DNA from 4 places in the Nocardioides marmotae genome. Region 4 is predicted to be linked to each of the others. Evidence: predicted binding sites of a transcription regulator. Region 4 holds the regulator's gene; each other region holds the start of a gene.
What was found. The regulator LexA, encoded in region 4, represses DNA repair genes until DNA is damaged. The targets are predictions, from matches to a motif close to TCGAACANNTGTTCGA.

Region 1: the regulator LexA is predicted to act here: its motif matches at 3,738-3,753, upstream of imuA' (DnaE2-dependent mutagenesis accessory factor ImuA').
Region 2: the regulator LexA is predicted to act here: its motif matches at 3,677-3,692, upstream of HPC71_RS06285 (HNH endonuclease signature motif containing protein).
Region 3: the regulator LexA is predicted to act here: its motif matches at 4,532-4,547, upstream of HPC71_RS19610 (HNH endonuclease signature motif containing protein).

The regions. Positions count from the first base shown of each region.
Region 1 is NZ_CP053660.1:3,036,977-3,044,030, reverse strand. Features, by position in the region: gene HPC71_RS14525 (sugar transferase) at 1-65, opposite strand, end outside; gene HPC71_RS14520 (aminoglycoside phosphotransferase family protein) at 163-978, shown strand; gene HPC71_RS14515 (MOSC domain-containing protein) at 1,050-1,697, shown strand; gene HPC71_RS14510 (AMP-dependent synthetase/ligase) at 1,837-3,660, shown strand; gene imuA' (DnaE2-dependent mutagenesis accessory factor ImuA') at 3,835-4,443, shown strand; gene HPC71_RS14500 (DNA polymerase Y family protein) at 4,445-5,989, shown strand; gene HPC71_RS14495 (error-prone DNA polymerase) at 6,015-7,054, shown strand, end outside.
Region 2 is NZ_CP053660.1:1,301,121-1,308,174, reverse strand. Features, by position in the region: gene HPC71_RS06315 (DUF5130 family protein) at 1-149, opposite strand, end outside; gene HPC71_RS06310 (hypothetical protein) at 136-498, opposite strand; gene HPC71_RS06305 (mechanosensitive ion channel family protein) at 613-1,665, shown strand; gene HPC71_RS06300 (OsmC family peroxiredoxin) at 1,772-2,200, opposite strand; gene HPC71_RS06295 (globin) at 2,304-2,705, shown strand; gene HPC71_RS06290 (acyltransferase) at 2,723-3,409, opposite strand; gene HPC71_RS06285 (HNH endonuclease signature motif containing protein) at 3,705-5,015, shown strand; partial or broken gene HPC71_RS21235 (RNA polymerase sigma factor) at 5,468-5,683, shown strand; gene HPC71_RS06275 (acyl-CoA thioesterase) at 5,786-6,646, opposite strand; gene HPC71_RS06270 (acetyl-CoA C-acetyltransferase) at 6,715-7,054, shown strand, end outside.
Region 3 is NZ_CP053660.1:4,121,306-4,128,359, forward strand. Features, by position in the region: gene HPC71_RS19590 (hypothetical protein) at 1-1,122, opposite strand, end outside; gene HPC71_RS19595 (crotonase/enoyl-CoA hydratase family protein) at 1,155-1,949, opposite strand; gene pgm (phosphoglucomutase (alpha-D-glucose-1,6-bisphosphate-dependent)) at 2,156-3,808, shown strand; gene HPC71_RS19605 (VOC family protein) at 3,879-4,280, shown strand; gene HPC71_RS19610 (HNH endonuclease signature motif containing protein) at 4,561-5,898, shown strand; gene HPC71_RS19615 (alpha/beta fold hydrolase) at 5,953-6,693, shown strand; gene HPC71_RS19620 (hypothetical protein) at 6,654-7,054, opposite strand, start outside; gene HPC71_RS19625 (acetylxylan esterase) at 7,052-7,054, opposite strand, start outside.
Region 4 is NZ_CP053660.1:777,801-784,854, forward strand. Features, by position in the region: gene HPC71_RS03695 (alkaline phosphatase D family protein) at 1-171, opposite strand, end outside; gene HPC71_RS03700 (phosphatase PAP2 family protein) at 275-1,090, opposite strand; gene lexA (transcriptional repressor LexA) at 1,230-1,952, opposite strand; gene HPC71_RS03710 (SDR family NAD(P)-dependent oxidoreductase) at 2,140-2,919, shown strand; gene HPC71_RS03715 (LysM peptidoglycan-binding domain-containing protein) at 3,113-3,469, shown strand; gene HPC71_RS03720 (hypothetical protein) at 4,108-4,461, opposite strand; gene HPC71_RS03725 (ATP-binding protein) at 4,653-5,621, shown strand; gene HPC71_RS03730 (NupC/NupG family nucleoside CNT transporter) at 5,618-6,886, opposite strand; gene HPC71_RS03735 (mismatch-specific DNA-glycosylase) at 6,979-7,054, shown strand, end outside.

The DNA.
Region 1 (7,054 bases), 2.1 Mb from region 4:
AGGAGCACCAGCAGCGGGCGCTGGGTGCGCAGGGACGGCAGCCGACCCGCCCAGCGTTCGGACATGCGCATGCGACGACACCCCCCGGAGGAGGGTCTACCCCCGCCCCGGGACGGTCAACCCTCGCGGGCCGCCTCGCCGGCCGCCCGGCACGATGGGGGCGTGGCCACCACCGTCGACGCCCTGCTCGAGGAGTGGGGGCTGGTGCGCGACGGCGAGCCGCACGCCTCGGACCGCGCGAGGGTGCTGCCGGTGCGCGGCGAACGTGGGGCGGCCGTGCTCAAGGTCGGCGTCGTCGAGGAGCGCACCGAGCACGAGGCGCTCGCCCTCCAGCGGTGGGGCGGCGCCGGCGCGGTGCGCCTGCTGCGGGCCGACCCGCACCGGCGCGCGCTGCTCCTCGAGCGCCTCCCCGGACCCGATCTCGCCGACCCGGCCGCCGGCCAGTGGGACGTCGCGGCCTGCGAGCTCGTCGGGGCGCACCTGGCCCGCCTCCACGTCGACCCGCCGCCGCAGGTGCCCCGCCTGGCGACGTACGTCGCGGGGCGGACGGAGGCGCTGGCCGGGCTGCCCCGCGACGCCCCGCTGCCGCGGCGCCTGGTCGAGCAGGCGGTCGCCCTGGGCCGCTCGTTCGTCGCCGACCCCGGCGCGGAGCGGCTGCTCCACACCGACCTGCACCACGCCCACCTGGTCGCGGGCGAGGACCCGGACGAGTGGCGCGCGGTCTCGCCCAAGCCGCTCGCGGGCGACCCGCACAGCGAGGTCGCGCCGCTGCTGTGGCACCGCTGGGAGGAGGTGGCCGGTGACGTCCGTGGCGCGCTGCGGCGGCGTTTCCACGCCGCGATCGACGCCGCCCTGCTCGACGAGGACCGCGCCCGGGACTGGGTCGTGGTGCGCACCGTCCACCGCGCGCTGGCGCACCTGGCCGACCGCGAGGTGGTCACCCGCTGCGTCGCGGTCGCCAAGGCCGTCCAGGAATAGCCCCGGCCGTCCAGGCCGGCGGACCGGACGAAGATGCGACGCGCGCGCCGGATGCGGGTGAGAATCCTCGCGTGTCCCAGCTCGTCTCCGTCAACGTCGGCACGCCCCGCGAGGCGGCGTGGGCCGGCATCGGCCGCACCAGCATCGACAAGGCTCCGGTGACCGGTCCGGTCGAGGTGGGCCGGCTCGGCCTGGCCGGGGACAAGGTCTCCGACACCCGCCACCACGGCGGGGTCGACCAGGCGGTCTACGCCTACGCCCGCGAGGACCTCGACCGCTGGGCGGTCGACCTGGGCCAGGAGGTCCGCGACGGGCAGTTCGCGGAGAACCTCACCACCCGCGGCGTCGAGGTGACCGAGGCCGAGGTGGGGGAGCGCTGGGCGGTCGGCACCGCGCTGCTCGAGGTGGCCTACGTCCGCACGCCGTGCAACGACTTCAAGACCTGGATGGGCCGGTGCGGCTTCGACAACCGCGCCTGGGTCAAGCGGTTCACCCTCGACGGCGCGCCGGGGGCCTACCTGCGGGTGCTCGCGCCCGGCACGGTCCAGACCGGTGACGCGGTGGAGGTGCTGCACCGGCCCGGGCACGGCGTCACCATCGCGACGATGTTCCGCGCGCTGCACACCGAGCCCGCGCTGCTGCCCCGCCTGCTGGAGGTCGAGGGCCTCGCGGAGAAGGCACGCCGCAAGGCCGAGCAGTACGTCGCCGCCCGCTCCTGAGGGAAAAACTTTGATCGGGTGTCCAATCAAAGAGAACTCCCTACTCGCGAGTTGGAAGTGACGTAGGTTACCTGGAACGATCCGCGACGGGAGGAGCGGCCGCTTTGGCCTCCCCTCCCTGCCGTCACCCAGGAGAGCCATGCCCGTCATCCACGACACCAGCTTCGTCGACCACCTGGCCCCGAACATGGCCGTTCAGTTCCTCGACCGTGTGGCCGCGTCGTCCGCGGCCGAGGCCTTCCGCTTCCCGCGTGGGGAGGCATGGGAGTCCGTCACCTGGGCTCAGGCGGGCGAGCGGGTACGCCGCCTGGCGGCCGGTCTGCTGGCGCTCGGGCTGGAGTCCGAGCAGCGCGTCGGCATCGCCGCGGGCACCCGCTACGAGTGGATCCTCTCCGACCTGGCGGTCATGTGCGCCGGCGGCGCGACCACCACGGTCTACCCGACGACGAACGCCCCCGACGTGGCGTACATCCTCGGCGACGCCGAGTGCCGCATCGTCTTCGCCGAGGACGACGAGCAGCTGGCCAAGATCCGCGGGCACAAGAACGAGCTGCCGCACCTGATGAAGGTCGTCACCTTCGACGGCGCCGCGGACGGCGACTGGGTCATCACGATGGACCACCTCGCCGAGCTCGGCGAGAAGTACCTCGCCGACCACCCCGACGTCATCGAGAAGACCGCGCAGGCGATCAAGCCCGAGCAGCTCGCGACGCTGATCTACACCTCCGGCACCACCGGCAGGCCCAAGGGCGTGCGCCTCCAGCACCGCTCGTGGGTCTACGAGGGCGCGGCGATCCAGGCCCAGGACATCCTCCACGAGGAGGACCTGCAGTTCCTGTGGCTGCCGATGGCCCACTCCTTCGGCAAGGTGCTGCTCTCCAGCCAGCTCGCGTGCGGCTTCGCGACCGCCATCGACGGCCGGATCGACAAGATCGTGGAGAACCTCGGCATCGTGAAGCCGACGTTCATGGGCGCCGCCCCCCGCATCTTCGAGAAGGCCCACGGCCGCATCGTCACGATGCAGGCCGCCGAGGGCGGGGCGAAGGAGAAGCTGTTCAAGAAGGCCTTCGAGGTCGGCATCAAGGTCGACCGGCTCAAGCGCGACGGCAAGAGCGTGCCGCTCGGCCTCAAGCTCCAGCACGGCCTGTTCGACAAGCTGGTCTTCAGCAAGGTCCGCGACCGCTTCGGCGGCCGGGTCCGCTTCTTCATCTCCGGCTCGGCGGCGCTGAACCAGGAGATCGCGGAGTGGTTCAACGCCGCGGGCATCCTCATCCTCGAGGGCTACGGCATGACCGAGAACGCCGCCGGCGCGACGGTCAACCACCCCGACGGCTACAAGATGGGCACCGTGGGCCCCGCCCTGCCGGGCGCCCAGGTCCGCATCGGCAAGGGCGACGAGGTCCAGATCAAGGGCCCGCACGTCATGGAGGGCTACCACAACCTGCCCGAGGAGACCGCCAAGGCGTTCACCGAGGACGGCTGGCTGCGCACCGGTGACAAGGGCTCGCTCGACGCCGACGGGTTCCTCACCATCACCGGTCGGATCAAGGACCTGTTCAAGACCTCCGGCGGCAAGTACATCGCCCCCTCGGCCATCGAGTCGAAGTTCAAGGCGCTGTGCCCCTACACCAGCCAGTTCATGGTCTTCGGCAACGAGCGCAACTACTGCGTCGCGCTGATCACCCTCGACCCCGACGCGATGGCGGCGTGGGCCGGGGAGAACGGCATGGCCGACAAGTCCTACTCCGAGGTCGTCGCCTCCCCGCAGGTCAAGGAGATGGTCGCCGGGTACGTCGAGCAGCTCAACGGCCGCTTGAACCGGTGGGAGACCATCAAGAAGTGGGAGATCCTCGACCACGACCTCACCATCGAGTCGGGCGAGCTGACCCCCTCGATGAAGGTCAAGCGCAACGTCGTGGAGGACAACAACAAGGCGCGGATCGACGCGCTCTACGCCTCCTGATCCACCGCTCCACCCCCAGCTCCGCCCACATCTGAAGACGGCTCCACCGCAGAGGTGGCCACCCCCGGTTGACGCGTTCGAACGCATGTTCGATACTGGGGTGTGGCCACCTCTTCGTCTGCAGCGCCCTCCGCGGGGGGTGAGATCGAGCGCCTGCGCGAGCGCATGCAGCGGATGACCGACGGCGTCGCGCGCCGGCCGCTGCCGACCCATCCCGCCCTCGGCGGCGTGGTGCAGCTGCGCACCGGGGGCAGCTACGAGGTCGACAGCGTCACCCTCGCGCTGGCCCTGATGGCCGGCCCCTCGCAGGCGGGTGAGTGGTGCGCGGTCGTGGGCGTGCCGGACTTCGGCGCGGAGGCGGCCGCCGCCGCCGGCGTCGCGCTGGGCCGCACCGTGCTGGTCCCCGAGCCCGGGGAGCAGTGGCTCGAGGTCACCGCGGCGCTCGTCGACGTCGCCCCGCTGGTCGTGCTGCGGCCGCCGCCCCGGGTGGGGGAGCACGTCGCGGAGAAGCTCGGCGCCCGGCTGCGCAAGCGCGGCGCCGTGCTGGTCTCCCTCGGCCCGTGGCCGCGCTGCGAGGTCCGGCTGACCACCTCCGAGCCCCGGTGGACCGGGGTCGGTCTCGGCCACGGCCACCTGCGCAGCCGCCGGCTGGTCGTCGAGGCGCGTCGCGGCTCGGCTCCACCGCGGCGTACGGCGCTGTGGTTCCCCGGCGAGCAGGGCGAGCCCGTGCCCGCGCCCGCCGCCCCGGTGGTCCTCCCCGGTCCCGTCGCGGTCGCGGGCTGAGATGCGCGCGCTCGTCGTGTGGTGCCCGGACTGGCCGGTGGTCGCCGCCCTGGCCGAGGAGGCGCTGCCCCCGCGGCAGCCGGCCGCGGTCTTCTCGGCCAACGTGGTGCAGGCCGTCAACGGCCCCGCCCGAGACTTCGGCGTACGCCGTGGCATGCGGCGGCGCGACGCCCAGGCGCGCTGCCCCGAGATCGCCGTCCTGCCCGCCAACCCCGACCGCGACGCGCGGGCCTTCGAGGACGTGCTCGTGGTGCTCGAGCAGCTGCGGCCCGGGGTGGCCCCGCTGCGGCCTGGCCTGGTGGCGCTCCGCTCGCCGGGCCGGTTCTACGGCGGGGAGTCCGAGGCCGCGGCGGTCGTGGCCGAGCAGCTGGTCGGCCACGGGGTCTGGGACTGCCGGGTGGGGATCGCCGATGAGCTGTTCACCGCCGAGCAGGCGGCCCGGCGCGCCGGGCCGCAGGACAGCGTCGTGGTGCCGGCGGGGGAGTCGGTGCCGTTCCTGCGCGCCCTGCCGGTCGAGGTGCTGGAGGACCCCGAGACCGTCGGCCTGCTCAAGCGGCTGGGCCTGCGCTCGCTGGGCCAGCTGGCCGACCTGGGCGCCGGTGACGTGCTGGCCCGGTTCGGTCGGCAGGTGGCCTGGGTGCACCGGGTCGTCTCGGGTCGCGGCGAGACGCTGCTCGCCGAGCGCACCGCCCCGCCCGACCTCGAGGTGCACGTCGACTTCGAGCCGCCGCTGGACTCCGCGGAGACCATCTGCTTCAGCGCCCGGCGCACCGCCGACGCCTTCGTCGAGCAGCTGGCCCGCCACGGCCTGGTCTGCACCGAGCTGCTCGTGCAGGCCGAGGCCGACGGCGTCGTGGCCTCCTCGCGGCGGTGGGTGCACCCGCGCTGGTTCGGCGCCGCGGACGTCGTCGACCGGCTGCACTGGCAGCTCCAGGGCGCGATGAACGGGATGAGCCGGGGCGGGGAGATCCGCGCCCCCGTCGGGCGGGTGCGGTTCGTGCCCGAGACCGTCGTCCCCGACTCCGTCCACGCCGACGGGCTCTGGGGCGGCACCGACGAGCGGGTCCAGCGCGGCATCGCGCGGGTCCAGGGGATGCTCGGCCACGAGGCGGTCCTCGTGCCGGTGCTCCAGGGCGGCCGCGCCCCGGCGGACCGGCAGGCGATGGTGCCCTGGGGCGAACGGCCCACCGGGCTGCGCCCGACCGGCCTGCCCTGGCCGGGCGCCCTCCCGCCCCCCGCGCCCGCCCGGGTGCTGGCCGACCCGTGGCCCGCGGCGCTCGTCGGCCCCGGCGGGCGGCCGGTCGTGGTCGACGAGCGGGGCGCGGTGCGCGGCGAGCCGGCGCGGTTCCGCCCGCACGCCGACGAGCCGTGGCAGCCGGTCGCGGCGTGGGCCGGCCCGTGGCCGGTCGAGGAGCTGTGGTGGGAGGGCACCCCGCGGCGGGTGGCCCGCTTCCAGGTGGTCGGGGTCGATGGCCGGGCCTGGCTGATGACCTACGACCAGGCCGCCGCGGAGTCGGTGTGGTGGACCGAGGCGGGCTACGACTGATGACCCGGTCGAGAGGAGGGGACTGATGGGCTGGAACAACCCCGCCATGCCGTGGGCCGAGCTCGAGCGGCGGCTCTCCGGGCGCCCCGACCTGTCCTCGGAGGCGCCGATCTCGCGGCGCAAGAGCCGGCCGAAGCAGACCGACGTCGCCGCCCCCGACGGGCCGGTGGTGCCCTACGCCGAGCTGCACTGCCACTCCGGGTTCAGCTTCCTCGACGGCGCGAGCTCGCCGGACCAGCTGGTGCTCGAGGCGATCCGGCTCGGGCTGGACTCGTTGGCGATCACCGACCACGACGGCTTCCACGGGGCGCCGCTGTTCGCCGAGACCGCCCAGGTCAACGCCGCCCCCTCGGGGCGCTCGGGCCTGCGCACGGCGTACGGCTCGGAGCTCTCCCTCGACCTCGGCCGGGCCCAGCAGGGCGTGGCCGACCCCGAGGGCACCCACCTGCTGGTGCTCGCCCGCGGGGTGGAGGGCTACCACCGGCTGGCCGCGGCGATCACCGACGCCCACCTGCGCGGCCAGGAGAAGGGGCGACCGGTCTACGACCTCGCCGAGCTCGGCGAGCGCGGGCGCGGCCACTGGCTGGTGCTGACCGGGTGCCGCAAGGGCGCGGTGCGCTCGGCGCTCGCGGCCGAGGGGCCCGCCGCGGCGGCGCGCGAGCTGCGCCGGCTCGTGGAGCTGTTCGGCCGCGACTCGGTGGCCGTCGAGCTGGTCGACCACGGCTACCCGACCGACTCGGCCACCAACGACCTGCTCTTCGCGATGGCCGCCGAGCACGGCCTGCCCGCGGTGGCCACCAACAACGTCCACCACGCCCGCCCCGGCGACCACCGGCTGGCCGCGGCGATGGCGGCGATCCGGGCCCGGCGCAGCCTGGCGGAGATGGACGGCTGGCTGCCGGCGAGCGGCGCGGCGTCCCTGCGGTCGGGGGAGGAGATGGCGCGGCGCTTCGCCCGCTACCCCGGCGCGGTGGCCCGCTCGGTGGAGCTGGCCGACCAGGTCGTCTTCGACCTGCAGAAGGCGACCCCGCGGCTGCCCAAGGACGGCATCCCCGAGGGGCACAC
Region 2 (7,054 bases), 520 kb from region 4:
TTGTGCAGCTGTGTGGCGAACGAGCGCGGGTCACCCTCCGCCGTCCCGATGAAGACGGAGAACTCGACGCGCGAGAGACGCTCGGCCGCGCGGATCGCCTCGTCGAGGCGGGCCCGCTCGGCCTCGGTCAGGTGTTCACCACCGGGCACTGGCTCCACCCGCCTGTGAGTCGTCCCCGTCGGGGCCGGCGAGCTCGGAGGTGCTCTTGCGGGGGCCGCCGATCCACTGGTTCTCGACCGCGGGCGAGCCCGGCGTGACGCGCTCGCCGCGGATCATGGCCGGCGCGTAGACGACCACCCAGATCACGATGAACAGCAGCAGCGGGACGCCGCCGAAGAGCAGCACCGCGTGCAGGGTGTTGACCGGGTCCGGGTCCGACCAGCCCTCGGGCACGTCGGCGGTCGCGGGGGCAGCCTGCACGACGGCGGCGGTCAGGACGACGGAGAGGCCGGAAAGCAGGGCGGCGGCCCGACGAACGGGGCTGATCGAGGCGGTCACGCGTGCAGGATATCCGTAGCCCTCCCCCGCCCCGGCGCCCCGTCCGGTCAGATGGGTCACACGGCCGCGCGGAGCCTTCGGCGGCGGGGTGCCCACCTGTTAGACATGGGCCCCATGTTCACCGCGACCACCGGCCCCTGCGAGGACGGCGAGCAGACCTGCAACATCGCCTACGAGTGGTTCGGCAACGACACCGTCGCCGAGGTCGCCGACGTCATCATCGGCAAGCCGCTCGCGATCACCGCCCTCGTCATCCTCGGCCTCGTCATCCGCTGGGTGCTGCACAAGCTGGTCGACCGGCTCGTGGCCAGCGCCGAGGACGGCGTGCTGCCCGACCGGGTCACCCGCCTGCCCAAGCGGGGCAAGGCCGTCCACGCGGTCGCCGCGCGCGACGCGGCGACGCAGACCCGCCGGGTCCAGCGGGCCAAGACCATGGGCGACCTGCTCAAGAGCGTCGTCACCGGCGTCCTGGTGGCGATCTTCGGCACGATGATCCTCAGCGAGCTGGGGGTCAACATCGCCCCGATCATCGCCAGCGCCGGGATCGTCGGCGTCGCCCTGGGCTTCGGCGCCCAGTCACTGGTCAAGGACTTCCTCTCCGGCATCTTCATGATCTTCGAGGACCAGTACGGCGTCGGCGACGTCGTCGACGTGGGCGAGGCGACCGGCACGATCGAGGCGGTGAGCCTGCGCGTCACCCGGCTGCGCGACCTCAACGGCACCGTCTGGTACGTCCCCAACGGCGAGATCCTGCGGGTCGGCAACATGAGCCAGAACTGGTCCCGCGCGGTGGTCGACGTCAACGTCGCCTACGGCGAGGACCTGGTCCGGGTCCAGGACGTGCTCCGCGACGTCAGCCACGGCCTGTGGGAGGACGAGGACTTCCGCAACGTCGTCATCGAGGCACCGGAGGTCACCGGCGTGGAGATGCTGGCCGCCGACTCGATCACCCTGCGGGTGATGGTCAAGACCGCACCGATGGAGCAGTGGGGCGTCGCCCGCGAGCTGCGCCAGCGGATCAAGGCGCGCTTCGACCACGAGGGCATCGAGATCCCCTTCGCCCAGCGGGTCGTCTGGCACCGCGAGGAGGTCCGGGCCGCGCACGGCACGGACGTGTCGGCGCCGGAGTCCGAGTCCGAGGGCGAGCGGGCCGGCCAGGACGCCTGAGCCGCCGGCGTACGCGCCGCCGCACGCCCGAGCACACGACAGCGGCCCGCCCGGTCACCCGGGCGGGCCGCTGTGCGTCGTACGGCGGGACGTGCCCGCCCGCGGGTCAGCTCTTGAGCGAGGCGTCCAGCGTGATGGTGGTGCCGGCGAGCGCCTGGCTGACCGGGCAGCCCTCCTTGGCGCCGGTGGCGGCCTCGACGAACTTCTCCTCGGAGATGCCCTCGACGGTGCCGACGACGGTCAGCTTGATGCCGGTGATGCCGGTGCCCGGGGTCAGCTCGACCTCGGCGCTGGTCTCCAGGGTGGTCGGCGGGGTGCCGGCCTTGGACAGCGCGGCGGAGAGCGCCATGGAGAAGCACGAGGAGTGCGCCGCGGCGATGAGCTCCTCGGGGCTGGTCTTGCCGTTCGCCGACTCGGCGCGGGAGGGCCAGGACACGTCGAAGGTGCCCACGCCCGAGGACTGGAGCTCCACGGAGCCGGAGCCCTCCTGGAGCGAGCCCTGCCAGGTGGTCTGCGCGGTGCGCGTCGTTGCCATGCCTCGATCACTCCTGTGGGGTCGGTGGCCAGTGTGCGGCCGGGGGTCTGGTCCGTCGCGAGTCTGGCACGCGGATGCAACGGACTGGAGAGGCGTCGGCAGAATGGGACCCGTGACCACGTTCTACGAGGAAGTCGGCGGCTTCGAGACGTTCCGCCGCATCGTCGCGACCTTCTACGAGGGTGTGGCCACCGACGAGGTGCTGCGGCCGATGTACCCCGAGGAGGACCTCGGGCCCGCGGAGGAGCGCTTCCTGCTCTTCCTCGTCCAGTACTGGGGTGGCCCGACGACGTACTCCGAGACCCGTGGGCACCCGCGGCTGCGCATGCGCCACGCGCCGTTCCAGGTCACCCCGGAGTCGCGCGACCACTGGCTCAAGCACTTCCGCGCCGGGCTCGACGCCGTCGACCTCACCCCCGAGCAGGAGGCCCAGCTCTGGGACTACGTCACCCACGCCGCGCAGTTCATGGTCAACACCGTCGACGAGCCGCCCGCCGCGACCTGAGGCCCGATGCCTGATGCTCAGCCGGTGACGGCCTCGTCGAGGAAGTCGAGGTCGTCGGCGAGCACAGGGCGTACGTCGCCGCGCGACCCCACCCAGCCCACGCCCGGCTCGTAGCGGCGCACCACCCGCGCCGGGTTGCCCGCCACCACAGCGTGGTCCTCCACCACACCGCGCACGATCGAGCCCGCCGCGACCACGACGTTGCGGCCCAGCCGGGTGCCCGGCAGCAGCACCGCGTGGTGGCCGATCCACGACCCCGCCCCGACCACCACCGGGTCAGAGGGGCCGAACTGCGCGCCGACCGGCCGGTCCGGCACCTGGTAGCCGTGGCTGGCGTCGGTCACGAACACGCCCTGCCCGAAGAACACGTCGTCGCCGATCTCGATCGACTCGTGCGCGGTGATGCTCGTCCGCGCGCCGATGACGCACCGGTCGCCGACCACCAGGCCCCGCGGCGGCAGCGCCTGCTCATTGGTCCCCCAGCCCACCGACAGCGTCACCTGGCGACCCACGAGCGTCCGCTCGCCGAGGTGGATCGAGGAGGCGTTGAGGATCGTCGCCGGCGGGAAGTCGATGCACGACCCCGCCCCGAAGCTCCCGAACTCCTCGGCCGCCCGCGTCCCCGGCACGATCTCCCCCGCCCGGTCCACCCACCGCCACCCGGCGTGGACGGCACGGTTCAGCAGGCGTGGGATGAGGCGCACGGGCGGACCCTAGCGGTGCTGTCTCACCTTCGGCTTTCGGGCCGTGGGTAGCGGCCGCCCCCGCTGGTCGAGCAGGAGGCGCCCTGGCGCCGACGTGTCGAGGCCCCTGGCAGCCGACCTTCGGCCTGCGGGCTGTGGGGTGGTTGCGGCTTTGGCAGCTATGGGCCAGGTACGTCGTGGGTCGCGGTTCGCTGCCGGGTCTCTGGCCGCCGCCTCGCGCTGGCGCGTCCGACCCCGCTCTGAAGATCTGAGAACAGACCCTTCCATTCGAGCAGCTGTTCGACTAGAATGAGGCATGGCCTTGATCGCGACGCTCGAGCACCCGCTGGACACCCCAGCCGACGTGCTGAGCCTCGCGCGCGCCAAGCAGCGCGCGGCTAACGCGGCCGAGGCCGAGCTCCTCGAAGCGGCGGTCCAGTGGTGCGTGCTGCACCCGGCGGAGTCGTTGGACGAGGCGGCGACGTGGTCGGTGTTCCGCGGGTTCGGTGACAAGCCGGTCTGCCTGGCGGGTGAGGGTGCGCCGTTCGTGACGGAGTTCGCGGTGGTGGAGTTCGCGGCCGGGCTGGGGAAGTCGGAGGACGCGGGTCGGGCCTACCTGGCCGAGGCCCTCGAGCTGCGCTACCGGCTCCCGAAGCTCTGGAAGAAGGTCACCGACCTCGACCTGCCGGCCTGGAAGGCCCGCTCGTTGGCTCGCCGGACGTTGCACCTGCCGAAGAAGGGCGCCGCGTTCGTCGACACCCACGTCGCACCGGTGGCCTCCACGATCGGGCCGGCGGCGTTGGAGCGGCTCCTGGAGGAGGCGCTGGTCCGGTTCGACCCCGACGAGGCCCAGCGGGTGGCGACCGAGCGGGCCGAGGCCCGGCACGTGACCATCCAGTCGCGACAGGTGTCCTTCGACGGGCACGTCGACGTGTGGGCGACCCTCGACCTGGCCGACGCGCTCGACCTCGACGACGCCCTCGAAAAGGGCGCCGCGCGGCTCGAAGCACTGGGGTGCACCGACACCCTCGACGCCCGCCGCTCGGTCGCTCTGGGTGACATGGCGCGGCGGCAGCTGAGCCTGGAGTTCGACACCGATCCCAAGCCCCTCGTGGTCCACGTCCACCAGAGCCCCGACGGGACCCTGGACGACATCACCCGGGTCGAGAACGTCCGCGGGTTCGTCCTGATCACTCAGCTCGCCGACTGGTGCACCCGCGCCGCACGAGCCGACACCGGCAAGACGATCACCGTGAAGCCCGTCATCGACCTGGCCGAGCGGATCCACGTCGAGGCCTATGAGGTCCCCGACCGCCTCTCGACCCAGACCCGACTGCGCGACCTGCACTGCGTGTTCCCCTGGTGCACCCGCCCCGCCCACGCGTCATCGCGAGTGGATGACGACCACGTCATCCCCCACGCCAGGGGCGGACCGACAGCGACCGAGAACATCGCGCCACTCTGCCGACGCCACCACCGCGCCAAGACCCACGGCGGCTGGTCACAACAATCACCCTCGCCGGGCACGTTTGAGTGGCGAAGTCCCACCGGACTCACCTACCGGGTCGACCACCGAGGCACCCACGACCTCGACCCACCGCCGACGGACCAGCCGCCCCCGCCATAGCCCCACCGCCACGACCCCGCCGGAGCACCCCGCCGGCGGGGCACAGGCACGCCCGGAGCACGAGGTCGGCGGTCGACGTAACGGACCAGCCTCGTCGCGACAGGTAGCGGGAGGAGCACCCCCTGCGGCAGCACGGAACGGGCGTCTGGCTCCGACGGTGGCGCTCGCGGCGCTCGCCGCCTCCTCCGCGCCCCCGAGCCCCAGCCCACACAGGCGCCCCTCGAGGCACCCGAGCGCTCCCCCGAGCGCTCCCCCGAGCGCTCCCCCGGCGGGTCGCAGGCTCCGGGTGGGCCGACCTCCGGACCGACGTCGACCAGCGGGTCCGCCCCGACCGATCGGCCCTCACCGATACCGTCCACTCCCGAGGGCACCGGTCAGGCCGGCCCCGGCAACCACCAGCACCGCCACGGCCACGCGAACGGCAAGGGCGCAGCGACCAGCGGGGGCCGTGGTTGGACGCCGACGACGAGCTGATCGCGCGCGCCAAGGGGGGTGACCAGGACGCCTGGCGCCGGCTCTACGCCGAGCACGCCGGCCGCCTGGTCGTCTGGCTCCAGGTCCGGCCCTCCGGGGACTCGGCGACGGCGGCCGACGACGTCGCGTCCGAGGCCTGGTTGACGGCGGCGACGAAGATCCACGAGTTCACCGGGACCGGCGAGCAGTTCGCGGGCTGGCTCTTCGGCATCGCCCGCAACCTGGGTCTCGACGCGCGCCGCAAGGGCGACCGGCGAGGTGACCGGCGAGGTGACCGGCGAGGTGACCGGCGGCGATCAGGGCAGCGCGGCGACCAGCACCTCGCGGAACGCGGGGTCCGGCGGCGTCGGCCGCTGAGCGTCCGCGTCGACGACCACCACGGTGGTGTGGGCTCGTGCCAGGACCGTGTCCCCGTCGCACAGCTCGGACTGGACGTCGAAGGACGTGTTCCCGACCCGAGAGATCCACGACCACGCGTCGTACGGCTCGGGCCGGTGCAGCACCGGCACCCGGTAGTCCACCTCCTTGCGCGCCACGACCAGCAGCGGCCGGGTGACCTCCCGTTCGGAGCGTCGGCCGAGCTCCTCGAAGTAGTGGATCCGCGCCTCCTGGAAGTACTCGAAGTACGTCACGTTGTTGACGTGCCGGTAGACGTCGACGTCGGAGAAGCGGACGCGCACCGGGTAGCGGCCCGCCGTGGCCGGCCGCTCGAGGAACGTCACCCGGGGCGCCCGGTCGGCCGGCTCGAGGTACGCCGCCAGGCCCTCGCGCTCCTCGGGGCTGAGCCGCCGCGGCCGCTCCTCGGCGAACACGTACGGCGTCAGGACGGTCGCGGCCTGCAGGTAGACCTTGCGCGAACCGTCCGGGCGCTCGTGGAAGACCTCGTAGGCGAGGGTGAACGTCGCGGCCCGGATCTCGGTGACCCAGCACTCCACGAGCACCGGGCGGAAGTCGAAGAACAACGGGGCCCGGTAGCCCACCTCGGTCCGCACGACCACCACGCCCTCGGCGAGCTGCTCGGCCTGCCGCGAGCGCCCGTGGGTGCGGAGCATGTCGACCCGCGCCTCCTGGAGGTAGTCGACGTACACGACGTTGTTGACATGACCGAGCAGGTCCTGGTCGGCCCAGCGGACCTGGCACTCATAGACGTGACGCACGTCCCGATCCTCGCAGCCACCGCTGATCTAGGCTGACCCGGCACATCACCCGAGATCGGAGTACTTGCATGCCTGAAGCCGTCATCGTCTCCGCAACGCGTTCCCCCATCGGCCGCGCCAACAAGGGTTCGCTGAAGGACCTGCGTCCCGACGACCTCACCGCGACCATCGTCCAGGCGGCGCTGGACAAGATCCCCGAGCTCGACCCCACCACGATCGACGACCACTACCTCGGGTGCGGCCTGCCCGGCGGCGAGTCGGGCAACAACATGGCGCGGATCGTGAACGTGCTGATGGGCTACGACCAGATCCCGGGCGCGACCATCACCCGCTACTGCTCCTCCTCGGTCCAGACCAGCCGGATGGCCTTCCACGCCATCAAGGCCGGCGAGGGCGATGTCTTCATCT
Region 3 (7,054 bases), 1.0 Mb from region 4:
CATCCGCGGGCCGGCGTTGTCGGTGATCGCGACGACGCCGCCGGGGAGCAGGGTCGGCGTGGTGCCGCTGCCCTGGGAGACCTGGCCGACCTTGAGCCGCGAGCCCCGGTCGTACGGCGTGCGCCACCGCACCCGCGGCAGGCCGGCCGGGGAGACCTCGAGGCGGTAGAGCGCGTGGGTGGTGACGACGTACACCGCTCCGTCGCGGTCGGTCGCGAAGGAGTTGGCGACCTCCTCGCCGAGCTCGAGCACGGTCACCTCGCCGCTGCCGGGCGCGACGAAGCCGGTGCGGCCGTCCTGGCTGACGTACCAGATCCGGCCCTGCCAGTCCGGCAGCACCGCGATCAGGCAGTCGTCGGCGGGCAGCTGCTCGGACAGGTCGTAGGTCGCCTCGGTGGTCAGGTCGGGGTCACCGTCGGCGTCGGAGGTGCCGACGACGAGCACCCGGCGGTCGGTGGTGGCCAGCACCGCGCGGTCCTCGGCGTCGAGGTAGAAGTAGGCGCCCGCGCAGAGGTTCTCCCACGGCTGCTTGCCCTCGACGTCGGGGCGGTCCGGCAGGTCCTTGCTGACCAGCGGGCGCATCGACTCGGGGTCGATGACGTGCAGCCGCGGTCCGCGGAGGTCCCCGCAGAGCGCGACCAGCCGCTCGTGGCTGTCGAAGGCCAGCGTGGCGCACTCCTCGAGGCCGTACCAGGCGGTCGTCACGCTCGGGGACTCCCCGAGCGGGCCGGGGTGGACGGTGGCGTCGGTGGCCCAGGCGTCGTGGTGCATCGAGCTGACGCCGTTGGGGGCGAGGAAGGGGTTCTGCGGGACCTCGAGGTCGACGGGCTGGGCGGCGAACGGCCGGCCGGTGTAGCCCGGCGTCACCAGCGCGCCCGTGCCGGGAGGGACCGGCAACCACCCGTCGGGCACGACGACCACGATGCCGACGACCGCGACCGCGGCGGCCGCCCAGCCGGCCACGACCCGCCAGGTCGGGCGCAGCCAACGGCGCACGCGCGGCACCGCGAGGGCGGCCGACGCGAGCAGCACGACGAGCGGGCCGAGCGCCCAGGCGAGCAGCGCGACGGCGAGGAGGGCCAGCGTGCGCTGGAACCTCAGGCCGGACCCCACGCCCTTCACGGACGCCGACCCTAGGGGCCGGCGGCGGCGCCTCAGGGCCGGACGCGCGGGCCGAAGGTCGCGCTCGCGCCCTTGAACGCCGCCGCGCGCGCCTTGGCTGTGTTGCGGAAGAACAGCAGCTGGGCCTGCTCGAGCCGCTCGAGGGCGAAGGTACGACGCGCGCTGCGGGTCGTCGCGCCCTCCAGCAGCCGCTTGGCCGCGGCCAGCTGGTCCGGCGAGCGGGTGGCCAGCCGGCGCGCGAGCGCGGTCGCCTCCGCCACCGGGTCCGCCGCGAGCTCGGTGACCAGCCCGAGGTCGTGGGCCTCCTCGCCGTCGATCACGTCGGCGGTCATCGTCAGCAGCTTGGCGGTGTCCGGGCCGACCAGCTCGCTCAGCGACCGGATGCCGCTCATGTCCGGGATGATCCCCCACTTGCCCTCGAGCACCGACCAGCGCGAGTCGGGTGCGGCGATGCGGAAGTCCGCCGCGAGCGCGATCTGCAGGCCCCCGCCGAGGCAGTGCCCATGCACGGCCGCGACCACCGGGACCGGCAGCCGGCGCCAGGCCCAGCAGGCCTCCTGGAAGGTGTTCGTGCCGCGCCAGGGCACCGGCAGGAACGCCGGCACGATCCGGGCCGGCTGGCGCAGCACGTGCGCGAAGTCCAGGCCCGCGCAGAAGGCGTCGCCCTCGCCGGCGATCACCACCGCACGCACCGAGCGGTCGCGCCGCAGCCGGTGGGCGGTCGCCGCCAGCTCGGCCAGGATCGGGAGGGTCAGCGCGTTGAGCTTCTCCGGACGGGCCAGCCGCACCTGGGCGATGCCGTCCTCGACGGTGCACGTCACGGTCATGGGCTGATCCTAGGGAGGAGGCTCGCCGAACCCGGAGGTGGCCGACCGGGCGACGTACGGCTAGATTGTGCGTGTCACGGTCGCTGGTCCCCCTCGTCGTCCCCCCACGTGCGAGGAGCTCCGGCGGCCGTGACGCTTTTCCGGGGCCCGTCCACCGGATCCGCCGGTCGGGTTGCCGCAGCGGCCGGGTGGGCAATGATGTCGGCGTGGCCGACCAGCGCGCGGGACAGCCCGCGGACCCTCGTGACCTCGTCGACGTGGCGCACCTCGTCACCGCCTACTACACCGGCGTGCCCGACCCCGACGACGTCGCCCAGCAGGTCGCCTTCGGCACCAGCGGGCACCGCGGCACGTCGCTGTCCACGTCGTTCAACGAGACCCACATCCTCGCCACCACCCAGGCGATCTGCGACCACCGGCGCGAGCAGGGGTACGACGGGCCGCTGTTCCTCGGCCGCGACACCCACGCGCTCTCCGAGCCGGCGTGGGCCTCGGCGCTGGAGGTGCTCGTCGCCAACGACGTGACAGTGCTCGTCGACTCCCGCGACGGGTACACCCCCACGCCCGCGGTCTCCCACGCGATCCTGCGCGCCAACGGCGGCCGCGGGTCGACCGGTGGGGCCGGCGCCGGGCTCGCCGACGGCATCGTGGTCACCCCCTCGCACAACCCGCCCAGCGACGGCGGGTTCAAGTACAACCCGCCCCACGGCGGCCCCGCCGGGAGCGAGGCGACCTCCGCGATCGCCGCGCGGGCCAACGAGCTGATCGCCGGCGGGCTCGGCGACGTACGCCGCGTGCCGTTCGCGCGGGCGCGCGCCGCGGCCGGCTCCTACGACTTCCTCGGCACCTACGTCGACGACCTGCCCTCGGTGGTCGACATCGAGGCGATCCGTCGGGCCGGCGTGCGGATCGGCGCCGACCCGCTGGGCGGGGCGTCCGTGGCGTACTGGTCGGAGATCGCCGACCGGCACGGCCTCGACCTCACGGTCGTGAACCCGCTCGTCGACCCCACGTGGCGGTTCATGACGCTCGACTGGGACGGCAAGATCCGGATGGACTGCTCCTCCCCGCACGCGATGGCCTCGCTGATCGAGCGGCGCGCGGACTACGACATCGCCACCGGCAACGACGCCGACGCCGACCGGCACGGGATCGTCACCCCCGACGCGGGCCTGATGAACCCCAACCACTTCCTCGCCGTCGCCATCGGCCACCTCTTCGGCGGCGCCCGGCCCGGCTGGCCCGAGGGCGCGCGGATCGGCAAGACGCTGGTCTCCTCCTCGATGATCGACCGGGTCGCGGCGTCGCTGGGCCGGCCGATGGTGGAGGTGCCGGTCGGGTTCAAGTGGTTCGTGCCGGGGCTGGTCGACGGCTCGTTCGGCTTCGGCGGCGAGGAGTCGGCCGGCGCGTCGTTCCTGCGGATGGACGGCACCACCTGGACCACCGACAAGGACGGCATCATCCTCGCGCTGCTCGCGTCCGAGATCCTCGCCCGCACCGGCCGCTCGCCCTCCGAGCACTACGCCGACCTCGTCGCCGAGCACGGCGAGCCGGCGTACGCCCGCATCGACGCCCCGGCCACCCGCGAGCAGAAGGCGGCGCTCGCCCGGCTCTCGGCCGCGGACGTCACCGCCACCGAGCTCGCCGGCGAGCCGATCACCGCCACCCTCACCGAGGCCCCCGGCAACGGTGCGCCGATCGGCGGGCTGAAGGTGACCACCTCCTCGGCGTGGTTCGCCGCGCGGCCCTCCGGCACCGAGGACGTCTACAAGGTGTACGCCGAGTCCTTCCGCGGCCCCGACCACCTCGCCCAGGTCCAGCAGGAGGCGCAGGCGCTCGTCACCGCCGCGCTGGGCTGAGCGGCTCGCATCGCCGGGAATGCTGCCATCGGACCTGTCGGCCGTCGGCGGTGGCGCCTAGCGTGCGGACATGGAGACCACAGCTGGGACCAACGCACCCGCAACCGTCAGCCTCGGCGCCGTGAATGTCGCCGCCCACGACCCCGAGGGCCTGGCCGCCTTCTGGTCCACGGTGCTCGGCGCGCCGTCCACGTCGCCGATGCCCGGGCTGGTGATCCTGCCCGCGACGCCCGGCGGCTTCGGGATGATGTTCATGCCGCGCACCGACGAGTCCGGCAGCACCCTCCACCTCGACCTCACCGTGCCGTGGGGCAGCCGCGCAGCGGAGGTGGAGCGGCTCCTGGCCGCGGGTGCAGAGCACCGGTGGGACGTGCTCGACGAGGTGCCGTGGGTCCGGTGGACGACCCTCGCCGACCCTGAGGGCAACCTGTTCTGCCTCGGCGAGCACCCCCCGGGCGAGCCGACCGCCTGAGGCTCGCTGGACGCCCGCCTCGGCGGCCGTGGCCGGCACCGCACGCGTACTTCATGGTCTGGCACTGCCCCCTGCCCGCGCACCTGGGCGCGCCCGGGAGGTGGCTCGACGCGACTGAGGCCGAAGCGGAGCTAGGTGATCGCCACTGGTGGCCGCTGGCTGCCCACGCAGCGTCCTCCGCTGCGGTCGGCGCACCCTGGTCCGACTAGAGGCTTCGGCGCGATCCACAACCTGCGCGAAGACCCTTCCGTTCGCATAGTTGTTCGAATATACTTTGGACATGACTCGACCCGCCGTCCTCGCACCGGCCGCGCTCCCCGCGGCCGACGACGCGGTGACACCTGCCGCGTTGCTGGACCGGGTGCGTGCGGCACGGACGGCTGCGGACGCCGCCGAGGTCGAGCTGCTCTCGCTGGCGGTGGAGTGGGCGCACGCGCACCCGGTCCTCCCGGGCCAGGAGGCCTGGAGCGTGCCGGGGACGACCGCGGACCCGGCTCCCGAGTCCGAGGTCGAGTGCGCGGAGCTCGCCGGGATCCCCCCGGTGCGCTGGGACGCACCCGCGGCGTTCGCCGCCGCGAACCGGATGTCCACCGAAGCCGGGCAGGCGCTCATCAGGGACGCGCTCGTGCTGCGCCACCGGATGCCCAAGACCTGGGCCCGCACCCTCGCCGGCCACGTCACCGCCTGGCGAGCACGTCGCATCGCCCAAGCCGTCCTCGGCCACGACAACGACGTCGCCACCTACGTCGACGACCACGTCGCGCCCGTGGCCGGCTCCATCGGCATCGTCCGCCTCGACCGCGTCGTCGACGAGGCGATGCTGCGCCTCCACGCCGAGGAACGCGAGCTCGCCCAGCTCGCCGCCCTCGACGCACGCTACGTCCGGCTCGACGAACGCACCCTCAACCACACCGGCATCGCCGAGCTCGTCGTCCGCGGGGACTGGAAGGACCTCCACGACGTCGACGCCACCATCAGCCGCATCGCCGCCATCCTCGGCACCGCAGGACAACCCAGACACGGGGAGTCCCTCGACGTCCGCCGCTCCATGGCCGTCGGCGTCCTCGCCGACCCCGCCGCCGCCGACGCCCTCCTCAACGGCGAGCGACCGGCGCGGCCGGGCACCCGGACCGTGCTCCACCTCCACCTCACCGACGCCGCCCTCTGGGGCCTGGACCCCGTCGGCCGCAACCAGACCGCCGCCCGACCCGAGCTCGAACAGGTCATCCGCTCCTGGTGCGGCCGCACCGACACCCACCTCGTCGTCCAGCCCGTCCTCGACCTCAACGACCACACCCACGTCGAGCAGTACGAGATCCCCGACCGGCTCCGCGACCAGGTCGCCCACCGCGAACCCCACTGCGTCTTCCCCTGGTGCACCCGCCCCGCAGCAGCCTGCGACTGCGACCACATCACCCCCCACGGCGCCGGCGGCGCGACCTGCACCCACAACCTGGCTCCCCTGTGTCGGCGGCACCACCGGCTCAAGACCCACGCACGATGGCGATACCGACCCCTCGACCCCGTCACCGACCCCGGCGTCCACCTCTGGACCGACCCCCACGGCCGGCAGTACCTCCGCGGCCCCACCGGCACCGTCGAGATCACCGCACCGTGAGGCCCAGGCCGCCGACCCCTCGTGTCGAGCGCGTGGTGCGACGAGGATGACGCCATGGACCAGCTCCTCGCCACGACTGATGACGGTGTCGACCTCCACGTGGCCGGTTGTGGCCAGGGCCCCGACGTCGTCGTGCTCTCAGGCGGTCCGGGGTGCGTGCACTACCTCGCGGACGCCGCTCTCGCGCCGGACGGGTGTCGATCCTGGTTCCCGGATCCGCGCGGCGTCGGTCGCTCCGGTGGCGGACCGCACGACATGGCGCGGGCCATCGAGGACCTGGAGGTCGTGCGTCGCTCCATCGGTGCCGAGTCGTGGATCGTGCTGGGGCACTCCTGGGGATCCGACCTCGCCGTGCGCTACGCACTTGAGCACCCTGACCGGGTGGCAGGAGTCGTCGGCATCGCGGGTCACGGACTGCACCGCGATCGGGAGTGGTCGGCCGCGTACGAGGCCGGCGCCGCGGCGGAGACCCCGATCGAGATCGACCACGTGCCTGACATCAATGACTCGCTGATGGACTCCTTCAAGGGGTGGATCCACCAGCCTCGCCTGTGGCGGGAGCTGGCCGACAGCCCGGTGCCGATGCGGTTCATCGCGGCGGGACGGGACATCCGCCCCAGGTGGCCACTCCAGCAGCTGGCCGAGCTGGTCCCCCAGGCAACCTTCGAGACCGTCCCGGACGTCGTACACGACTTCTGGGCGACCGATCCCGGGCTGTGGCGAGCGACGTGCTCGGCCGCGTGCGTCGACCTTGCTCAGAGGTGGTCGGGCACGATCAACGCGTCGGGGTCCTGACGGGGCGGGAGGGCGGCGAGGGCGGCCTGGACGAGGGCGACGCGCCCCTTGACGACGAGCGCCCGACGGACCCGGCCGGCCACGCCCCCGCCGAGCTTCTCCTCCACGACGCGGGTGACCTCCTCGTCGGTGTAGGTCGGGCGGGTGCCGGGCTCCACGTCGACGTCGGGCAACCCGACGAGCACGGGGAGCACCTGGTCGCCGAGCGCGTCGAGCAGGCGGAAGCGCTGCAGGGTGGTCAGCGCCTGCCACGCCTCGTCGACGTCGCGGCGGCCGCGGCGTACGTCCTTGTCCTGGGCGGCGAAGACCATCTTCGCGGCTCCGGTCAGGGCAGCGGTCAGCTCGTGCTCGGTGAACCTCA
Region 4 (7,054 bases):
GTGCTGGAAGACGCGGTGGCGGCGGGAGGTCGAGGCGGGGCTGGTGGCGGGGCCATCGGCGGCGGCGGGGGCGAGCGTCGCGACGCCGAGGCCCACGGCCCCGGTGGCGACGACGGTGCGGCGGCCGACGGAGCCCGCGGGGCTCGGCCGGTCGGGCTGGGTCGTGGTCACGCTTGCCCCAACGACGCGGCCGCCCGGACGTGATGCCTCCAGCGGCCCGGACGCCGCCTGTTCAGACCGGGTACGCCGCCCGGTCACCGGGGAGGGGTGGGCCTCAGCCGACCGAGGTCGAGCTGTGCTGCCTCGACTCCGACACGACCACTTCCGGGTCGTTCGCCTCGTCGGCGGGCGCCCGCCGGTCCAGCCGGCGCCCGAGCCGAGCGGCGACGAGGAAGCCCAGGCCGATCACCAGCCATCCGGCGATCGCGTCGAGGACCCAGTGGTTGCCGGTGCCCACGATGACCACGGCGGTGATCAGCGCGTAGGTCCAGCCGAGCGCGCGCACCCAGGAAGTGCGCGCGTTCATCTGCACGATGATCGCAACCCACAGGGCCCAGCCGGCGTGCAGCGAGGGGAACGCGGCGAGCTGGTTGGTCAGCCCGCCGAGCCCCTTCGGCGCCGAGGCGTCCGAGCCCCACCAGCCGTCGGCGGCGTGGAGGGAGAGCACGTCGACGTACCCCTCGACGAAGCGCGGCGGCGCGGTCGGCAGCAGCAGGTAGAGCGCCAGGCCGATCAGGGTCGCGGCGACGAGCGCCCGGCGGGCGGGCACGTAGTGACGGGCGCCGAGGCGGTAGAGCCAGAGCAGGGCCACGGCGGTCACGACGTAGTGGGCGGTGGCGTACCAGTAGCTGGAGAGGAGCCCGAGGATCTTGGTCTCGACGAAGACCTGGTTGAGGGAGGCCTCGAAGTGCAGCCCCACCAGGCTCTCGACGTGCAGCAGCTCTTGGGCGCGCACGAGCGCCGGCGCCAGCGAGTCGTCGGCGAAGAGCCGCGAGCCGCTGTAGAGCACGTAGAGGGTCAGGACCAGGGCCAGCTCGACGACCCCACGCCGCAGGCGTGGGTACCTCGTGGGGCTGGCGACGTCGCTCACAGGTCCAAGATTGCCGTATGCCGGCGGTGATGAGCATCCGGCTTACCCCTGATTCGCCCCCGGATCGACCCGGGGACGCCGTCGGAGCCTGTCTCTCGGGCCTCTCGGCCACCGGTGTGCACTCGCGGCCGGACCGACGTCACATCCGGCGCAGGACCGCGGTGACCTTGCCGAGGATGGTCGCGTGCGTGCCGTCGATGGGCTCGTACGCCGCGTTGTGCGGCAGCAGCCACACCTTGCCGTCCTTGCGCTGGAAGGTCTTGACCGTCGCCTCGCCGTCGATCATCGCCGCGACGATCTCGCCGTTGTCGGCGGTCGGCTGCTGCCGGATGACGACGTAGTCGCCGTTGCAGATCGCCGCCTCGACCATCGAGTCGCCGGCGACCTCCAGCAGGAACAGCTGACCGTCGCCCACGAGCTGCTTGGGCAGCGGGAAGACGTCCTCCACGCGCTCCTCGGCCAGGATCGGGCCACCGGCCGCGATCCGGCCGACCATCGGGACGTACTGCGCCTCGGGCAGCATGTCGCCCACGCCCGTCTCGTCGACCGCCCCGTCATCGGCGCTCGCCATGGCCCGCCGCGCGGCCATCACCTCGGGCAGGAACACCTCGAGGGCGCGCGGGCGATGCGGGTCGCGCTTGAGGAAGCCCTTCTCCTCGAGCACCTTCAGCTGGTGGGCCACGCTCGAGGAGCTGGTCAGCCCGACCGCGTCCCCGATCTCGCGCATGCTCGGCGGGTAGCCACGGCCCTCGATGCTGTCGCGGATGTGGGCGAGGATCCGGGTCTGGCGCGGGGTCAGGCCGGTGACGTCGGGCGCGCCGTCGGGCATCTCGGTGACCTTGGAGCCGGGGTTCTTCGCCATGGGGAGGTGCCTTCCGGGGTAGCGCGGTGACGGGCGAGCGGTGGTGCGGGGCCTTGACAGCACCGTAGAGCCTTCCGCGCCCGTGTTCAAACACCTGTTCGAAGGTGTGTCGCGCGGGCGTCGGTCGGCTCGGTCGGCTCGGCGGGCGAGGAGGGTGGCGCGGGGCCGGCGCTGGTTGGATCGGGCCATGGAGAACACCAGCTGTGTCGTCACCGGGGCGGCCCGCGGCATCGGCCGCGGCATCGCCGAGCTCATGGTCGCCCGCGGTCACCGCGTCGTGGTCACCGACGTGGACGGGGAGGGGGCGGCCCGCACCGCCCGCGAGATCGGCGCGGCCGAGGGGGTGGCCCAGGACGTGCGCGACCCCGCCTCGCACGCCGAGGTCGCCCGGGTGGCGGCGGGCCACGGCGACGTCGTCGCCTGGTTCTCCAACGCCGGCGTCGGCGACGACGGGACGCTCGTGGACCTGACCGAGGAGCAGGTACGCCGCCTGGTCGAGGTCAACCTGCTCGGCGCGGTCTGGAGCACCCGCGCCGCGCTGGCGGCGTTCGGCCCCCGCGGCGGGGACCTCGTGCTCACCGCCTCGCTCTCGGGCCTCGGCCCCGTCCCGGGGCTCTCCCTGTACGCCGCGACGAAGGCCGCGGTCGTCTCGCTCGCATCCTCGGTCTCCCTCGAGGCGCCGCGCGGGGTCCGCGTGCACGCGCTGTGCCCCGACGGCGTGGACACCACGCTGGTCGCCGAGATGCGCCCCGACGGCCTGGCCAAGCGGCTGGTCAGCTCCGGTGGCCACCTGCTGTCGGTGGAGGAGACGGCCCAGGCGGCGGTCGACCTCGTCGGCTCGCGGCGCGTCGTGCGCACCCTGCCCGGGTGGCGCGGCGCCGCGATGCGGGTGGGCCAGCTCGCGCCGTCGCTCTCCGGCCCGGCGCTGGCGGTGTTCGCGGCCCAGGGGAGGCGCCGCCTGCGCTGAGAAGCGTTCGAACATTCGTTCGCACAGGTCCTTGATCTGTTCGAACAAGTGCTCTACGGTCGTACATACGTTCGATCGAACGTCTGCTCGATGACTGGCTCGCCGACCACTGTCGGTGGTCGCGGTTAGACATCGGTGCAGACCGAGATCGACACGACCCGAGGCTGACCGCCGCTTCCCCAGGAGGTCCCGCATGAGCACCATCACCGCCACCCGCGCCCCGTACGCCACCTCGTTCGACCGCCCCACCCGTGGGGCGACCGTGCGGCTGACCCGACGCGGCCGGCTCGTGGTCTTCCTGCTCGCGCTGGCCTTCGTGCTCGGCGTCGGCCTGTTCATCGCCGCCGGCTCGGTCGCGACCGACGAGGCCGGCACCCCCGAGCCCACCCGCGTCGTGATGGTCGGCACCGGCGAGACCCTGTGGGGGATCGCCGCCGACCTCGCCGAGGACGGCGACGTCCGCGGCATGATGAACCAGATCGAGCGGCTCAACGCCCTCGACACCGCCGCGCTCGACGCCGGCCAGCGCCTGGTCGTGCCCGCGGCCTGACCACTCGGCTGCTCGGTCGCCCGACCTGCGGGCGGCCACCACGCACGTCGCCGACCGCTTCGACCCCGGCCGGCGATCAGGGGAAGACAGGGGCGGGGCCGTTCGCGGCCCCGCCCCTGCGGCGTGTCCGGCCCTGGCCGACCGGGACGACGGGGCCGGCCCAGGCTCGGAGGCGCCGCCGGGCGATGCCAAGGAGTCCATCATCCGGATGCTCGCCGCGGGCAAGGCATTCTCACCGTCCGCCCGCCCCCTCCCGCCCCCTCCCGTCGCCGAGTAGTCACCTTTGGCGGGCCGAGTGCTCACTTCCGGCACGGCGAGTGCTCACTTCCGGCGGGCCGAGTGGGCACTTCCAGCGCGGCGAGTGCTCACTTCCGGCGGGCCGAGCAAGCACTTCTGGCCAGGGCAGCTGCCGGGGTAGTCGGAAGTACCGACTCGGCCGGTCAGAAGTGCCGACTCGGCGGGGCAGAAGTGCCGACTCGGCGGGGCAGAAGTGCCGACTCGGCGGGGCAGAAGTGCCGACTCGGCGGGGCAGAAGTGCCGACTCGGCGGGGCAGAAGTGCCGACTCGGCGGGGCAGAAGTGCCGACTCGGCCGGTCGGAAGTGCCGACTCGGCCGGTTAGAAGTGCCGACTCGGCGGGTCAGCGAGCGGCGCGGCGGCCGCCGGGGGCGACCGAGGGCGGCTGCGGGCCGGGGTCGCGCGGCGGGGGCGGGGAGGTGATGCCGAGCTCGCGGAGGAGTCGGACGATGAGCATCAGCCCCGCGAAGAGGCAGGCGACCGCGCCGAGGGAGGCCAGTGCGAGGAAGGCCCACGCGGCGGACTCGCCGCCGCGGGCGGTCGCGCCGAAGTCGATGGCGGCGTACACGAGGTAGCCCCAGGCCACGACCAGCGCTGTGACCCCGAGGGCGAGCAGGGCCAGCCGCGGCTGGAACGCCGGGCGGCGCTTCGCGCCCCGCCTCGACCCCGCCCGCTTGCCCGCCGCCACGGGGCTCATCATCCCTGATCGCGGGCCGTCGCGCTGCCCCGACCCGCGGCGGCGATGCGCTCGGCCGTGCCACGGTGGTCCGGCCGCGGCGTGATCGCCCCGAGCCGGATCGCCCCGAAGGCTTTACGCTGTCATTTGTGCATGGCGAAGTGGGGACCTCGTCGGTGCCGGGCGGAGGCCTCGGCGCGTCGACCGGACCCATGCCGATGCTCGATCCGTTCCTGCGGGACGCCCACGACGTCGACCAGGTCGTGCGGGCGGTCCTCGCGGTGGTGGCCGGGGGGCCCGCGGTGGTGCGGGCCGCGCTCGCGCTGAGCGAGGGTGGCGGTCGACGGCTCCGGTTCGTCGACAGCGCCGCGGCCGTGGGCCAGGACGATCTCGACTGGTCCCACATCGACGCCTACGACGACGTACCGCTGACGACGGTGGTCCGCACCGGCGAGGTGGTTCACGGCGGGCTCGACGACTTCGGGGGGCGCTACGCCTCCTTCCTGCAGGGCCAGGGCGAGCGGGGCGTCGCCGCGGTCGCCGCGCTGCCGCTGCCGGGGACCGGCTCGCCGATCGGCGGGCTGCTGGTCTACCTCTCCGACCCGGCCGCCCTCGACGAGCGCCGGATCGCGACGTTCCGCTCGATCGCGCGCCGCGCCTCCGACGCCGTACGTCGCGTGCGACTCGCCTCGGGCCGCCGGGGCTCCGACGCGGTCCCGCAGGAGCCGGTCGTGCCGGAGGGCGCGCTGACCACCAGCGTGCTGCTCGAGAGCAGTCCGCGGGCGACCGGTGCGGCGCGGCGGTTCCTGCGCGAGCACCTGCGGGCGTGGGCGGTCGACGACGAGGCGGTCGACGACGCCCAGCTGTGCCTCTCCGAGCTGGTCACCAACGCGGTCGTCCACGCCGGCACCGCCTCGGAGCTGCGCGTCGTCCTCGACGCCGGCGTGCTGACGGTGACCGTCCGCGACCTCGGCGGGCTCGGCAAGCCGACCGCCGCGGGCGAGCCGCACCCCTCGGAGGATCCCGACCCGCTGCGCGTCTACGGCCGCGGCCTCCAGCTGGTCGACGCCCTCTCCACCCGCTGGGGCTCCGAGCGGGACGTCACCGGCACGACCGTCTGGTTCGCCCTCGAGCTGGCCGACGCGCCCGCGACCGACGGCGACCCCGTGGCGGCCGGCTAGGTCCCGATCCCGATCACCAGCCCGGCGATCGCGGCGTTCGCGAGGTTGGCCAGGCTGCCGGCGAGCAGCGCCCGCAGGCCGAGCTCGGCGACGACCGCGCGCCGCTCGGGCACCAGTGAGCCGAGGGTGCCGATCTGGATGGCGATCGAGGAGAAGTTCGCGAAGCCGGCCAGCGCGAAGGTCACCACCGCGACGGTCACCGGCGTGAGCGAGTCGACCTGGGGGCCGAAGTCGGCGTACGCCACGAACTCGTTGAGCACGGTCTTCTGCCCGATCCACGACCCGGCGTCGACGGCCTCCGACCACGGCACCCCGAGCAGCCAGGCCAGCGGGGCGAGCGCCCAGCCGAGGATCTTCTCGAAGGTCAGCCCGTCGGCGCCGAACCACCCGCCGACCGCGCCGAGGATGCCGTTGGCCAGGGCAATGAGCGCGATGAAGGCGATCAGCAGCGCGCCGACGGTCACCGCGATCCGGCCGCCGGCGATCGCGCCGCGGCCGATGGCGTCGATGACGTTGCGTGACTCGTGGTCGCGCACGTTGCGCACGTCGAGCTCGGGCGCGCCGTCCTCCGGTTCGTCGAGCGGGCCGTCGCCGGGACCCTCCGGGGTGGAGTCGGGCCACATGATCTTGGCCATGAGCAGGGAGGCGGGGGCGTTCATGACGGTGGCGGCGAGCAGGTAGTCCAGCGGCGCGCCGAGCAGCGAGTAGCCCACCAGCGTCGATCCGGCCGCCGCGGCGAACCCGGCGGCCATCACGGTGAACAGCTGGCTCCTGCGCAGTGAGCGGAGGTACGGGCCGATCATCAACGGCGCCTCGGACTGGCCGAGGAAGATCACCGTGCCGGCGTAGAGCGACTCCACCTTGCTCACGCCCAGCAGCCGCGCGAGCGCGCCGCCGACGACGTACGTCGCCCACTGGATGACGCGCAGGTAGAACAGCAGGCCGACCAGTGCGCCGAGGAAGATAATCACCGGCAGCACCGACAGCGCGAAGATCGTCCCGCCCTCCTCGCCCACCTCGGTCAGCGGCCCGAAGACGAAGACCGTGCCCTGGTCGGCGTACCCGATCAGGGTCGCGACCCGGTCCGAGACCCACCGGAGGCCCCGTTCGCCGGGGCCCCAGCGCAGCACCAGAGCGGCGAAGGCGACCTGCAGAGCCAGGGCGACCCCGACGGTGCGCCACGAGATGCCGCGCCGGTGCCGGGAGACCGCGACCGCCACCAGCAGCAGCACGGCCAGGCCGACCAGTCCGCGCAGTGCGTCCATGCCGGCCCCGGTGCCCCGTGGGGGTCCGGGGCGTACGTGTGGCCGCGCGCCGCGGCGGTCACCGGCGGCTGGTGATGGTCCTGCCTCCGATCGTGGCGCCGGAGCCGGTCGTGGTGTTCTGCGGGCTCGCCGGCGCGGCCAGCACCAAGCACCGCGACCACTACTACG